Cellulosilyticum sp. I15G10I2: one gene and its partner. The protein of the gene in region 1 binds, or shares a complex with, the protein of each later gene. Links are inferred from orthologs where the notes say so. Each region holds a gene or a part of one and is shown in the gene's direction. Other genes may lie near its edges.

The links.
Region 2: the proteins of uvrB (region 1) and pcrA are in contact, whole or in part, in a crystal structure (PDB 7EGT), measured with the Thermus thermophilus proteins. The link is inferred for Cellulosilyticum sp. I15G10I2 from one-to-one orthologs. Residues at the interface, in WP_096411307.1 of Thermus thermophilus: Glu23, Leu25, Arg26, Asp27, Gly28, Glu29, Arg30, Phe31, Arg55, Glu326, Asp327, Phe328, Glu379, Ser382, Gln383, His398, Gly400, Arg401; in WP_096412145.1 of Thermus thermophilus: His654, Arg656, Phe657, Gln666, Asp668, Glu669, Lys680, Arg681, Leu682, Ser683, Lys685, Tyr686, Ala687.

What each region holds. Positions count from the first base shown.
Region 1 is NZ_FMMP01000006.1:236,945-244,206, forward strand. Bases 1,642-4,591 are described here. They hold uvrB (excinuclease ABC subunit UvrB), read left to right. Parts: upstream 1,642-2,098; coding sequence 2,099-4,084; downstream 4,085-4,591. Other genes in these bases: BN3326_RS01140 (DUF1540 domain-containing protein), read left to right, coding at 1,642-1,950; BN3326_RS01150 (DegV family protein), read right to left, coding at 4,093-4,591. Also shown: BN3326_RS01135 (copper amine oxidase N-terminal domain-containing protein), read left to right, coding at 1-1,558; more of BN3326_RS01140, read left to right, coding at 1,633-1,641; more of BN3326_RS01150, read right to left, coding at 4,592-4,938; BN3326_RS01155 (hypothetical protein), read left to right, coding at 5,214-5,861; BN3326_RS01160 (patatin-like phospholipase family protein), read right to left, coding at 5,933-7,108. UniProt on the Escherichia coli protein: The UvrABC repair system catalyzes the recognition and processing of DNA lesions. A damage recognition complex composed of 2 UvrA and 2 UvrB subunits scans DNA for abnormalities.
Region 2 is NZ_FMMP01000025.1:41,542-48,806, forward strand. The notes cover bases 1-2,953. They hold pcrA (DNA helicase PcrA), read left to right. Parts: upstream 1-318; coding sequence 319-2,589; downstream 2,590-2,953. Other genes in these bases: BN3326_RS18640 (YerC/YecD family TrpR-related protein), read left to right, coding at 1-167; BN3326_RS18650 (hypothetical protein), read left to right, coding at 2,736-2,924. Outside these bases: NAD-dependent DNA ligase LigA, read left to right, coding at 3,029-4,987; BN3326_RS18660 (glutamate-5-semialdehyde dehydrogenase), read left to right, coding at 5,082-6,368; BN3326_RS18665 (peptidylprolyl isomerase), read left to right, coding at 6,393-7,265. UniProt on the Escherichia coli protein: A helicase with DNA-dependent ATPase activity. Unwinds DNA duplexes with 3'-5' polarity. Translocates on single-stranded DNA with 3'-5' polarity. Initiates unwinding more efficiently from a nicked substrate than double-stranded DNA.

The sequences.
Region 1 (7,262 bases):
TGAAAAGAATACTTTTGTTGCGGGACAAGCTATTAAAATACTAGATCAAAGTTTTGACCAAGACGGTGATGCCATTATTGAAAGACAATGGCAGATAGATCATGACAAAGCAAATAGAAGTTCAAGTTTAGAAGCTTTTTTGGAAAAGCCTGCGCCAGGAGAACATTATATTTCCTTAAGAGTAAAAGATAGTAAAAATAACTGGAGTGAGTGGTTTACCCAAAGTATTAGTATACAGCCTAATATAGCGCCTATTATTTCAAAACTTCAACTACCTAAAGAAAGTTTTGCTCAAGGAGAAGAAATAGATATTGAATATACCTATGAGAATGAAGCTTGGGAACCAATCGAAGAAGAATTATGGAGTTATAGCATAATAGATAAAAAAAGTAATCAAAAGGATAGCACGATAGGAAAGCCAAGGGCCCTTTTTTATCCAGGGGAATATAGTATTGAACTTCAGCTTAAAGATGCTTATGGTAATATGAGTGAAAAGATTGAAAAGGTAATTACTATTACCGATAAGATTATACAAACAGAACTTGATTATAAGTTTAAAAAGGGCATTATAGGAAGTGTTATAGATAATTATGCACAGTTTAATTATCAAAATTATAGTGTAGTGGATGATTATACGGTTACAAATACAGGAGCTAAACTTCTAATGAGTAACTCGCCTGAATCAGTTAATCAAAAAGGTATTTTGTATAAAGATAAAGTTCAAGGTGCAGGCAGAGTACTTTACCATCATAAAAATATAATGAATGATAGTTTTGAAAATAAACGTTTAGTTATTATGATGGAAAATAAAAATGAGACACCTATTACAGTAACCAAAAGACGAGAAGGGACAAGAGGTCCAACAAATGATATTCTGCACGCAGGATCATTGGCATTGGCTGATTTTTTAAATAAAGATTTTTATCATGAATACACACTACTTGCAGGAGAAAAAAAATATTTATTTGATACTGTAAAGCGTCAGTGGAATAGTGGGGATACTGTTTCTGGCATGATAGAGTTTTATAGTAACGAGGAAGTACATATCACTATTGCAGTCATTGGGCAAGATACACAGATTGCAGATATAGACGCCTTACCAATACTTGCAAAAGATGGTATACATACAAGAGGCAGTTTTGAGAATGCAGATAGATATTATAATTTAATGATTAATAATGATAAGCCTTATAAGATTATGCTGGGACTGCCTGCAAATAATATGGAAGATTGGCTTGAAGGCTATGATGCATTAACTGGAGAAAAAGTGATCAACAAAGGTAATTATGGGATGTTATATTGGCTAAGGCTTAGGGTTAAAGAAGAGACAGGTGTACTTTTTAATGTTAGAAGTAATATCTATAAAGGTGCTATTGCTTATACCGATAAAGGAGCTTATGCAATGCCCCAGAATGGTTTTGTCAAAGGGCCAAAGCAAGCTTTTGTAGCCGGTATTGTAAAAGAAAATAAAATGAGTGAACTGATTTATGCTCTGCCTAATGGATCAGCGGCCCCTGTCTTATTCTGTTTTATACCAAAAAGTCAATGGAATAAATAATGCTTATACTATAAGTATATTTTTCTCTTATTTCAATCACACTATAATCATAATGTGTATGAAGGAGAGAGACTATGCCCAAGTTAAGATGTAGTGTACGCACATGTTTACACCATTCCAATAATTTCTGCGGGATGGGGGCCATTACTGTAAGTGGAAAAACGGCGAGTGCATCCAATGAGACATGTTGCAATACTTTTTGTGATAATGAGGGTAATATGACAAATGCTGCAATAGACATAGACCCAAATACTGACACAGGTATTGCTTGTAACGTTCAACAATGTGTTTATAATCAAAATGATATCTGTATGGCGGGTGGCATCCAGGTAAATGGACAGTATGCAAGCCACCACGGAGAAACAGAATGTTCAAGCTTTTCCTATCAATAACCTATCAAAAAGTCCTAAGATCTTCTAGAGATTAGGACTTTTTGATATTGGGGCTGTTTTACTTAAGTAAAAGGTATACAATGACTATAGCAAGAAATCCATAAATGTATTATAGTAATAGAAAAGCTATTTTTAGAAGGGGAGAATTATGAATAAATTTGAAATTTTTTCAGAGTTTATGCCTACAGGTGACCAGCCACAAGCTATAGAGCAATTAGTGGAGAGTTTAAAACAAAACAATAAATATCAAACATTACTGGGGGTAACAGGTTCAGGAAAAACATTTACAATGGCTAACATTATAGAAAGAGTCCAAAAACCAACACTTATTATTGCCCATAATAAAACCTTAGCGGCGCAGTTATATAGCGAGTTTAAAGAGTTTTTTCCAAATAATGCAGTTGAGTATTTTGTATCTTATTATGATTATTACCAGCCAGAAGCCTATGTTGCACATAGTGATACGTATATTGAAAAAGATTCCAGCATTAATGAGGAAATTGATAAACTTAGGCACTCAGCTGCTGCAGCATTATGTGAGAGGGAAGATGTTATTGTGATTGCCAGTGTATCTTGTATTTATGGACTTGGAGATCCAATTGATTATACGAATCAAGTCCTTTCATTAAGAGTTCATGCAGAAATGGACAGAGATGATGTACTTAGAAAACTGATAGCGATTCAATATACAAGAAATGATATGGATTTTGCCCGGGCGACCTTTAGAGTAAGAGGCGACACTGTTGAGATCATTCCTGCTGCAATGTCAGAGAAAGCGCTACGCATAGAATTTTTTGGGGATGAAATAGATAGAATTTCTGAGATAGATCCTCTGACTGGAGCAGTTCTTGGATATAGAGATCATGTTGCTATTTTTCCAGCTTCTTTTTATGCCATTTCTTCAGATAAGATGCAGTTAGCTATTAAGAGAATAGAAGAGGAACTTGAAGAACGTCTAAAAGAACTTAAGTCAGAAGATAAACTTTTAGAAGCGCAGAGACTTGCACAAAGAACCCATTTTGATATTGAAATGCTTAGGGAGATGGGATATTGCTCGGGGGTAGAGAATTACTCAAGACATTTAGCTGGAAGAGAGGAAGGGAGTACGCCTTTTACATTACTTGACTATTTTAAAAAGGATTATCTGATGATTATTGATGAATCCCATATGACGGTACCGCAAGTGAGAGGGATGTATAATGGAGACAGAGCAAGAAAGACTGTGCTTGTAGATTATGGCTTTAGATTACCTTCGGCACTTGATAACAGACCTCTTAGATTTGAAGAGTTTGAATCTAAAATTAATCAGATTTTATTTGTTTCGGCTACACCGGCACAATACGAACTAGAGCATTCACTGGAAGTCACAGAACAGCTCATAAGACCAACGGGGCTACTAGATCCTATTGTAGAGGTAAGACCGATTAAAGGGCAGATAGATGACCTTTTAGGTGAGATAAATAAAATTACAGCCAAGGATGAAAAAGTATTAGTTACGACGCTGACTAAAAGAATGTCCGAAGATCTTACAGAGTATTTAAAAGAGATGGGTGTAAAAGTAAAATACCTGCATTCTGATATAGATACGCTCGAGCGTATTGAGATTATTAGGGATCTTAGGCTGGGGGTATTTGATGTATTAGTAGGGATTAACTTGTTACGAGAAGGACTTGATATACCAGAAGTTTCGCTGGTTGCAATATTAGATGCAGATAAAGAAGGTTTTCTGCGTTCAGAAACGGCTCTCATACAAACAATAGGTCGCGCAGCCAGAAATGCACAGGGCAGAGTTATTATGTATGCTGATCGTGTTACAAACTCTATGGAACGTGCTATTTCAGAAACGATAAGACGTAGAGCCATTCAAGAGAGCTATAATAAGACACATAATATTACACCAAAAACAATTAAGAAAAAGATAAGAGACCTTATTGTTGCAACTAAAATGGTTAAACAAGAGCAAGAGCTGTTTAAAGATAAGGCACCAGAAAGTATGACACATCAAGAGCTAGAAAAAGCAATGAAGAAAGTAGATAAAGATATGAAAAAAGCAGCTGCAGACCTTCAGTTTGAAAGAGCAGCTGAATTACGAGATATGCTTGTTGCGTTAAAGAAGATGTATGTAAGCAGATAAAATAGGAATTATTTAGTATAGTAAGCAATACCAACACATCCGGGGCCTACATGCAGGCCTATTACAGGACCTATACATTGAATAGTAACATCAATATGCACTTTCTCTTTAATGTTATTGGCAAGAAGCGCCCCCTCTTCCGGGCAGTTAATATGATGGACGATAACGCCTCCAAGGTCAGCCCCATTTATATCTTGTAAAAATTTATCTACCATAGTATCTATAGCTTTCTTTTTGGTACGTACCTTAGTAAAGATCGTGGTCATGCCATTTTGTACAGTTAAAATAGGCTTTATTTGGAGTAAGTTGCCAAGCAGTGAGGCGGCAGTACCAATGCGGCCTCCTTTTTTTAAATATGTTAATGTATCAGGAATAAATAAAAATGTGCTGTGTGTGATAACGTGCATCGCAGATTTTATGATATCATCCATAGATTTATAAAGAGAGGCTGCATGGGCTGCTTCAATAACTGCATAACCCATCTGCATACAATTGGTTCTTGAGTCAAGCAGTTCTATTTGGGCATGTGGATATTTTTCTAAAAGTAAATCACGGGTGATATGAGCGCCTGAAAAAGTTCCGCTCATATCAGATGATAAGAAAATGCCTAAGGCAGAATCACCATTTTGAATAATACGTTCAAAAGTTTTGAAAACTTCTTCAGGTGCAGGCTGAGAAGAAGTAGGCATTTCTTGTGCATTTTGCATTTCGTTATAAAAACTTTCAGTATCGATTTCGAGTTCGCGTGTGCTTTTCCCATTTAAAATAACACTTAATGAAATAATACTTATATCATACTTTTCAATATATTCCTGGGGTATGTAAGAAGTACTGTCAGTTACGAGTTTAATCATCTGGGTGATACCTCCCTAATTCTTAAAATGAATGAATATACTATTTTTAGTAAGGATAGTACAGTCAATATTAACTATAGTTTAACATTGATTAGAGGAAAATCCAACACTTTTGCTATAAAGGATAGATAATATGAGCAGGCTATGCTATCATTAAGATGATGCTATAAAGAATTGATAAAATGTAGTAGAACATGTATAATATGGATATACACATCTTCACCGAAGACACAGTATAGAGACTTTAAAATAAGGCTATAAAAGGAGGTCAAACAATGAAAAATAAAAACAACTACAAAGTTTGGGGTTTATCAATTATAGCTGTTGCAGTTATAATAGTTGGTATAGTTTTTACTATAACTCAAATTCAACAAAGAGACAGTGCTGTTAATAATGGGATCGGTGAGAGTAAACCGCAACAAAATGTATCGCAGCCAGCTGATACAAAAGAAAAGGATGCTACGGGTTCTACTGAGAAAGAAGAGAATAATCTAGTAGAGTCAAATCAATTAGCACTTTTTACAGGAGATACTGATACGTATAATAAAAAAGAATTAGAAACTATATCCGTACAAGAGGATTTAAGGTTAGAAAAGAAGTTAGAAATTATTGCATATGAGTTATCTAAGATGTACTTTGATAATTTCCCTATAGAAATAAAAGCAATTGAGCAGGTAGACGGCAAAAAAATAGCTGTTATTAATTTAAAAGAGAAGCAAGAATCTAATGATAAAAACAAGACGTGGATGCAGTATTTAAATGCTGGCAGTACAGGTTCAAAGATTACATTAATTACTTTAGAAGAATCCTTTTTACAAAGGGACTTTAAAGGTGAGTGGATTGATGCTATAAAAATAATATATGAAGAAAAAGATATTGAAGAGTTGGATCATTTTCCAGGGACGGAAGTTATATATCGTTAAATGCATTTAAGCGTAATAAAATAAAGATATAGCGTATTTCATAGGATGATATGCTATATCTTTATTTTTATTCATAAAGCCAATGCTTTTGCAATGTGTTGAATAAAGACTAAGCCTACTTTTAAAAGCACAGGCTTTTTTTGTAGGTTTGTTTCCAAACTATTAGGAGTTGCACTCAGCTCATGAATAAAGTTCTGTAAAGTATAAATTTTAAATCGTTCTATATCACTTTCTAAAGCGATAGGCTCAAGCAGGCTCAAAATAAGATCTTCATAAGTGCTACACATATCTAATTTTAAAAGCCGGCTAAGCTTAGGAAGAACCTTTTCAAACAATAAGCGTTCAGGTTGCATTTGGGTATATGACTGAAGAGATAAATTCTTACTTATTTGCAGTATAGTATCTGCAGAAAGTGATAGCAGGACATTTAAGAAAAACATATTGTCTGTTGAATAGATATAGTACTTAGTGCCTTTTAATTGATAAAGTGCTCGTTTTGTATCATAATAACCTAGCTTTAAATTATGTTGAATAAGGGCATTGTCAAAAATTAAAACTTTTCCTAGATCTTCAGAAGGTAGAATAGAAAGAATTGTAGTATTAGTATTTTTAGGTTTTTGTGAGATACCGATGCCAAATGTCCTAACGGCAATGATTCGGGTACATCCTTTACGGATTAATAGATTAATAGGACAATTGTCATAAATACCGCCGTCAAGAAAATATTTTCCGGCTATAGGTTCAAGTTTGAAAACGGGGAGATTAGCACTGGCCATTAAGTAAGCTGTTATCTTACCTTCGGGAATATCTTCTTTGTAAAGTTCCAGTGGTTTTAAGTCAGATAAAGAAACTGTAATCATGCCTAAATCAATAGGTGAAGCTCTTAGTTTATCTTCATCTATATAACTATCCAAGAGTTGTTTGATTTTTACTGTATCTAATCCTTTATTAGCAACAAATTCTTTGAGCTTTGCAGACACATAAAATAGCGTGTCACGGTCTATGTTCTTGTTAAGCAGGTTTTGCAGCTTGGTATCTTCAATATCAAATATTAACGAAGTGGTCATGTTTTCCCAAAGTTCATAACCCAGTTCAAAGTCACCCTGTGCAATAATAGCTGCATTAAATGCGCCAATAGAGGTACCGGCTACAGCATCAAAAGTGTAACCTTCTTCTAGAAGTGATTTAACTGCTCCCATATGAAAAGCGCCTTTAGCGCCGCCACCTTCTAAAGCTAATCCTAGCATAGCACCCTCCTTATAAACTATAAATATAATACTTATTATACAGTATAATAGTATAGATTTCACATTTTAAAGTTTAAGTTATTCATGATATTATTTAATGTGAAATCATTCTGAGAAACACCATTATAGTAGTGAATAAATCAAGTTTATATGT
Region 2 (7,265 bases), on another replicon or contig:
CCCTTGCACAACGGTTGGAAGTCGCTAAGATGTTACAAGACAAAAGGACTTATATAGAAATCCAACAGGTGACTGGCGCTTCAACAGCGACTATCAGCAGAGTTAATCGATGTCTGAGCTATGGTTCAGATGGGTATAAAGTCGTGCTAGACAGAGTGAAAAAATAAGCAGTTTCTGGCAAATAGATACACATGCTGTTGCAAGCTATAATGTATTACTAATCCGTAGTGGCAGGCCCCTTAAAGAGCCTGCCGTTTTGTGTTAGTCTAAAAAGCATAAGCTTATCTTCCAAGTTTAAAATAAAGGAGAAATAAGGATATGGATTTTACTAAAGGATTAAATGATATGCAAAAAGAGGCTGTACTTCATACAGAAGGACCACTTCTTATATTGGCAGGAGCAGGCTCAGGCAAAACAAGGGTTCTAACTCATCGTATTGCCCATTTAGTAGAAAATAAAGGCGTAGCACCATGGTCAGTTCTTGCCATTACTTTTACGAATAAAGCAGCAAAAGAAATGAAAGAAAGAGTAGCTGCTTTAATTGGAGAAGAAATGGCCGATGATATGTGGGTTAGTACTTTCCATGCAATGTGCGTACGTATTTTAAGAAGATATTCAGAAAAGCTAGGATATGGCAGATATTTCACTATTTATGACACCGCTGATCAAAAATCTCTTTTAAAAGATATCCTAAAGCTTCTTAATGTTAATGAAAAAAATTTCCCAGTAGGTACAGTATTAGGCGCCATAAGCAGTAAAAAAAATGAACTTATTACAACAGATATGGCCACAAAAAGAGCAGCTGAGGATTATAGAGAAAAGATTATAGCCCAAGTTTATGCAGCTTATCAGAAAAAATTAAAGGATAATAATGCGATGGACTTTGACGATCTTTTAATGAATGCTTATTTACTCCTAAGAGATCACGCGGACGTACTTAACTATTATCAAAATAAATTTAAATATATCTTAGTAGATGAATATCAAGATACAAACGGTGCACAGTATCAGCTCGTAGAAATGTTGGCAAAGGCGCATCATAATCTTTGTGTAGTGGGAGATGATGATCAGTCTATTTATGGCTGGAGAGGAGCGGATATCAGCAATATACTGGACTTTGAGAAAGATTTTGCAGCAACAACAGTCATTAAACTTGAACAAAATTATCGTTCCACTAAAAACATATTAGAGGCTGCAAATCGAGTAGTTGCCTACAATAAAGGGAGAAAACCTAAAAAACTTTGGACAGATAACGAAGACGGTCAAACGATTACTATAGTACCAGCAACTAATGAATATAGAGAAGCGGAAGCTATTGCAAAAAACATCGTAAAGAGTATTGAAGAAGGAGAAAGAGATTATAGAGAATTTGCTATTTTATACCGTACTAATGCGCAGTCCCGTGTGCTTGAGGAAAAAATGGTAGAAAACTCTATACCCTATAGACTTCTTGGCGGAACAAGATTCTATGAGAGAAAAGAAATTAAAGACTTAGTCAGCTACCTTAAAGTGGTGGCGAACATAAAAGATGATGTGGCTATAAAACGTATTATTAATGTTCCCAAAAGAGGGGTAGGGGCAGCTAGTGTTAATACCCTGACTGATTATGCCCTAAGACAAAACATGGATTTTTTTGAAGCAGCCAGACTTTCAAAAGAACTTGGTATACTAGGGAATGGGCCTAGTCAAAAAGTTTTAAGCTTTGCAGTACTTATAGAAGAGTTACAGCAAGCTGCAGCTTCAAACAATATCCAAGCGTTACTTGAACTCATTATAGAAAAAACTGATTATTTAAACTACATTCGTCAAACAGAAGCTGAAACGGCAGAAGATCGTTTAAGAAATATCGAGGAGCTTATTGCAAAGACGATGCATTATATGAGCCATGCCGAGGAGCCTAGATTAGATGAATTTTTAGAAGAAGTTGCACTTGTAGCAGATATTGATAATTACGATGAAGATAGTAACTCGGTAGTACTTATGACGCTACATAGTGCCAAAGGACTTGAGTTTCCTGTCGTGTTTATGCCAGGGGTAGAAGAAGGGCTCTTTCCAAGCTATATGAGCCTTACAGAGGGAGACGATAAATTAGAGGAAGAAAGAAGATTATGTTATGTGGGCATTACAAGAGCCAGAGAAAAACTATATATTCTTCACGCAGAACAGCGAACACTTTTTGGACGTACACAGTACAGTTTACCTTCTAGATTTATCAGAGAACTTGGAAGAGGAGAATCAAGACTGCAAAAATCTCAGGAAGACTCCAAAAGTCTTAGAACCTTTGAGACAAAGTCTGCAAATGAGAAAAAAACGTTTGTTACTAAAGAAATACCTAAGCCTACTATGCCGTCTTTTAGGAGTAAAGGACCTATAGGCCATAATCTAGGACATGCACCTTCTAAAATAGAAAATTTACCTCAGCCCATTTTAGATTTTACGGAAGGTGATATTGTAAAGCATAAGATGTTTGGGCAAGGAACTATTAAACAAATTGACAAAATTAAAGATGATGTATTTGTGACAATTAGCTTTCAAAGTGGTGAAATAAGACAGTTAAGTACAAGGTTTGCTAAACTACAAAAGTTATAATTTTAATAAGTAACAGTTTTAATTATTTTGTATAGTAAATAGTGCATATTTAGGAATAAATAATTGATTAATAAATAACGAAGTGATAAAATAAGCTTAAATGCTATACAATATGTTATATTGTGTTAAGGAAGTGTGAATCCTATATGCTATTACAAGAACTCATTAAGAACACGGAAAATTTTTTAAAACTTGCAGAGGATATGTATAAAAGCGGAAGGCTGACATCTGAGGAATATGATGAAATGACATTTATTAAGAGGAATTTTGTAGATCAAGCTAGATGTCATACACTTGGGACTAAACTTATGCAGCGCTACAAACAAAAAAAATAATAATATGAAGAGCTCCTTAAAAGTATTAATTTTAGTGCTTTAGGGAGCTTTACTAATAGTCTTATAACCTATAAAATATAAAGTATTTAAGTTAGGAGAAGTTTATGCGTAGTGATCAAATGAGCAGAATGAAAGAATTGGTAGAGCTATTAAATAGAGCGGCTTATGCATATGAACAGCAAGATACAGAAATAATGAGTAACTATGAATATGATAAGCTTTATGATGAACTTAAGAATCTTGAAGAACAGACAGGCATTATTCTTGCAGGAAGTGTTACCCAAAAGGTAGGTTATGGTGTTGTAAGCAGCTTACCTAAAATAATGCATACACAGAAAATGCTTTCACTAGATAAAACTAAAGACAGTGAGAGGCTTAAAACATTTTTAGGTGCCGAGGAAGGGCTCTTATCCTGGAAGTTGGATGGCCTTACGATTGTATGTACTTATGAGGCAGGTAAACTTGTCCGTGCAGTTACAAGAGGAAATGGAGAAATTGGCGAAGATGTTACTAATAATGCAAAAGTATTTAAAAATCTTCCGCTGAAAATAGATTATGAAGAGTCACTTGTCATAAGAGGTGAAGCGATTATTACTTATTCAGACTTTCATAAAATCAATGAAAAACTAGGTGAAAAAGAAGAAAAATATAAAAATCCTAGAAACCTATGCAGCGGCAGTGTAAGACAGCTTAATTCCAAAATTACGGCAGATAGAAAAGTTAGGTTTTTTGCCTTTGCGATTGTAGAAGGTGGTATGGCGTTTCAGACAAAGAGTGAGCAGATAGATTGGTTAAGTTTAAAGGGATTTGAAACTGTAGAGTATAAGAAAGTTACACAAGCAACCCTAGAAAGGTGCGTTAAATACTTCGCAGAAGAAATATCAAATAAAGACTTTGCATCAGATGGGCTTGTACTGACTTATAATGATATTTTTTATGCTAAAGGGCTTGGTGAAACAGCAAAATTTCCAAGAGACTCAATTGCCTTTAAATGGCAGGATGAAATAGCAGAGACACAAATTATTAATATTGAATGGAATACATCTCGTACAGGGCTTATTAATCCAGTAGCTATTTTTGAACCGGTAGAGATCGAAGGGACTACTGTGGAGCGAGCTAGTGTCCACAATTTAAGTATATTAGAAGATCTAAAACTTGGAATAGGGGATACCGTAAAGGTATATAAAGCCAATATGATCATCCCTCAGATTTCAGAGAATGTAACCCCAACTGGACCTGTTAAAGCGCCAGATGCATGTCCGGTGTGCGGCGCACATACCATTATTAAACAAGAGAAAGCATCGAAGACACTCTATTGTACAAATACCAACTGTAAAGCGCAGCGCTTAAGAGCTTTTGTACATTTTACAAGTCGTGATGCTATGAATATTGAAGGACTTTCAGAAGCGACAATCGATAAATTTCTTAAGAAAGGTTATTTGCAGGAATTTAGTTCGCTTTATCATTTAGAAGGCTATAAGGAATCAATCGTTCAAATAGAGGGGTTTGGAGAAAAGTCTTATCAGAACCTAATGCAATCTATTGAAAAATCAAGAGATGTTGGCCTTGCACAGTTTATCTATGCACTAGGGATTGTACAAGTTGGACTAAATACAGCTAAGCTTATCTGTAAACATTTTAATTATGAAATTGATCAAATGATACATGCAAAAGAGGAAGAACTAAAAAATATTTCAGGGATTGGCCCGGTTATTGCAAGAGAGTTCAGTGCCTATTTCAGTTTGGAAGTTAATCAAGTTATGGTGCAGAATATGCTGAAAGAACTTCACTTAAGACAGGAGAGTGTGGCTGCTATACCGGAATCACAGATTAAAGACCATACGTTTGTTATAACCGGAGAAGTTTATCACTTTAAAAACCGTAAGGAGCTGCAAGCTAAAATAGAAGAACTAGGTGGTAAAGTAACAGGTTCTGTGAGTAAGAGTACGCATTATCTAATTAATAATGACAATGCGTCAAGCTCTAGTAAAAACAAGAAAGCTAAAGCATTTGGCATCCCGATTATTACAGAAGAGAATTTTTTAGAACTTATAAAAGCTTAGGGAAATGAGATAATGTTTGTAAGCCTATTATAAAAAAGGTATAATGGTTCTATGTGTTTAGTAAAGACAGAACAATTTAAGGAGGATTATGCATATGGATATATATGAGGCAGCCCAAAACGCAAGAAAGGCAGCTATTCAATTAGCAGCCATAGATGGCGATAAGAAGAATGAAGCATTAAGAGCTATTGCTAAAGCCCTTGAGAAAAATAAGCATGCAATAGAAAAAGCCAATAGCATAGATCTAGAAAACAGCGAAAAAGAACAAGCAGCTATGCCGCTTTTAAAAAGATTGAAGTTTGGTGAAGAGAAAATAAAAGACGTAGTACAAGGCATACAAAGTCTTATAGGTCTTGAAGATCCAGTTGGTAAGATTCAGCTTAAGACAGAATTAGATAAAGATTTAATCTTAACTAGGATTGCATCACCCATTGGTGTTATAGGCGTTATCTTTGAATCGAGACCTGATGCACTTGTTCAGATCTCTGCACTATGTTTAAAAAGTGGTAATGCTGTACTCCTTAAAGGTGGCAGCGAGGCAAAAGAAACGAATAAAATACTTTTTCAAATTATAAAAAAAGCAACAGAAGACATAGGTATACCTACGGGCTGGATAGCGCTTATGGAAAATAGGCAAGATGTAAATGCCATTCTTAAAATGGATAAGTTTATAGATCTGCTTATTCCAAGAGGATCTAATGAGTTTGTAAGCTATATTATGAAAAATTCTAATATCCCTGTTATGGGACATGCGGATGGCATATGCCATACTTATGTGGATCAAGAAGCAGATAGTGATCTTGCAGTCAAAGTAGTAACAGATTCAAAAGTACAGTATGTAGCAGTATGTAATGCATTAGAAACACTACTCGTTCATCAAGAGATTGCTCCTATATTTCTGCCAAAGCTTAAAGCATCTCTAGATCAATACAAAGTGCTTATAAAAGGATGCGAAAAAACGAGAAACATCATTCATGCAGAAGCTGCAGATGAAGCAGATTGGCAAACCGAGTATCTGGACTATATACTTTCTATTAAAATAGTAGATAATCTTCAAGAAGCAATAGATCATATTAATAACTACGGCTCAGGCCATACAGATTGTATTGTGACGAAGAATGAAGAAACAGCAGCTCAGTTTATGATGCTAGTTGATTCAGGGAATGTTTTTCATAATGTATCGACAAGATTTAGTGATGGATTTAGATATGGGTTTGGTGCAGAAGTAGGTGTAAGTACAGCTAAGATTCATGCAAGAGGCCCTGTAGGCATAGAAGGACTACTCATTTATAAATATAAGCTATGTGGAAATGGACACATCGTAGCAGATTATGCAACCGGTGAAAAACATTTTACACATAAAAAAATAATAACATTGTAGAAAATTTAAAGAGGAGACTATATGATGAAATGTAATAAGTGCGACAATATGAATCCAGAGGATCAAATATACTGTTTAGAATGTGGAGAACAGTTAAGTGAAGAGCAAGAGACTGTTCAAGAAGAACAAGCGGTAGAGGAAGAACAAGTAACAGATGATACAGAAGTAAGTCATATAACGAATGAGGAACCAACTGGATTTCAAGAAGAAATTGGTACTAAAAAAAGTAAGCATACTAAATTAATTGCAGGGATTGTACTTCTAATAGCTGTTGGAATATTTATAGCGTTGTACGCTAATCAAAAACCTTCAGCAGATCAATTAAAAGATGCGGCTAATAGTCCAGCAGAACAATTACCAGAGAGTAGTCAGAGTGATCAAATTGTAGTTGTAATAGGTGGAGAAGAGATCACACATCCCGTTTTCAACTTATACTTTTGGATTACACAGCAACAGTTTGAAAGTGCTGGGCCTAACATATGGGAAATGGAGACGGGCGGACGCAAAACATTAGATATAGCTAAGGAAAATACATTGGATAATATTAGTCTCGTTATTGCAGCTAAGCAAAAAGCTGAAGCCCTAGGATTAGAATTATCCAAAGAGGATCAAGATCTTGTTTATGAACAGGCCAATACAATTATAATGAATAATACAGAGTTAGTAGAGAAATTAAAATTTGATATTAAAGATATGGAGAGATTTCTTAAGTATGATTTTACGATACAAAAGGTTGTAGAAGGTTTAAGGGATAATTATACACCAAGTGAAGACGAGATTAATACGCAAATGGAGCAGATTAAAGCGGGTTACGAGACTGCAACAGTAAAACATGTCCTTATTGCCAGTAAAGATGAAAAAGCAAGGGAACTTGCACAAGAAGTTTTAAATAAGGCA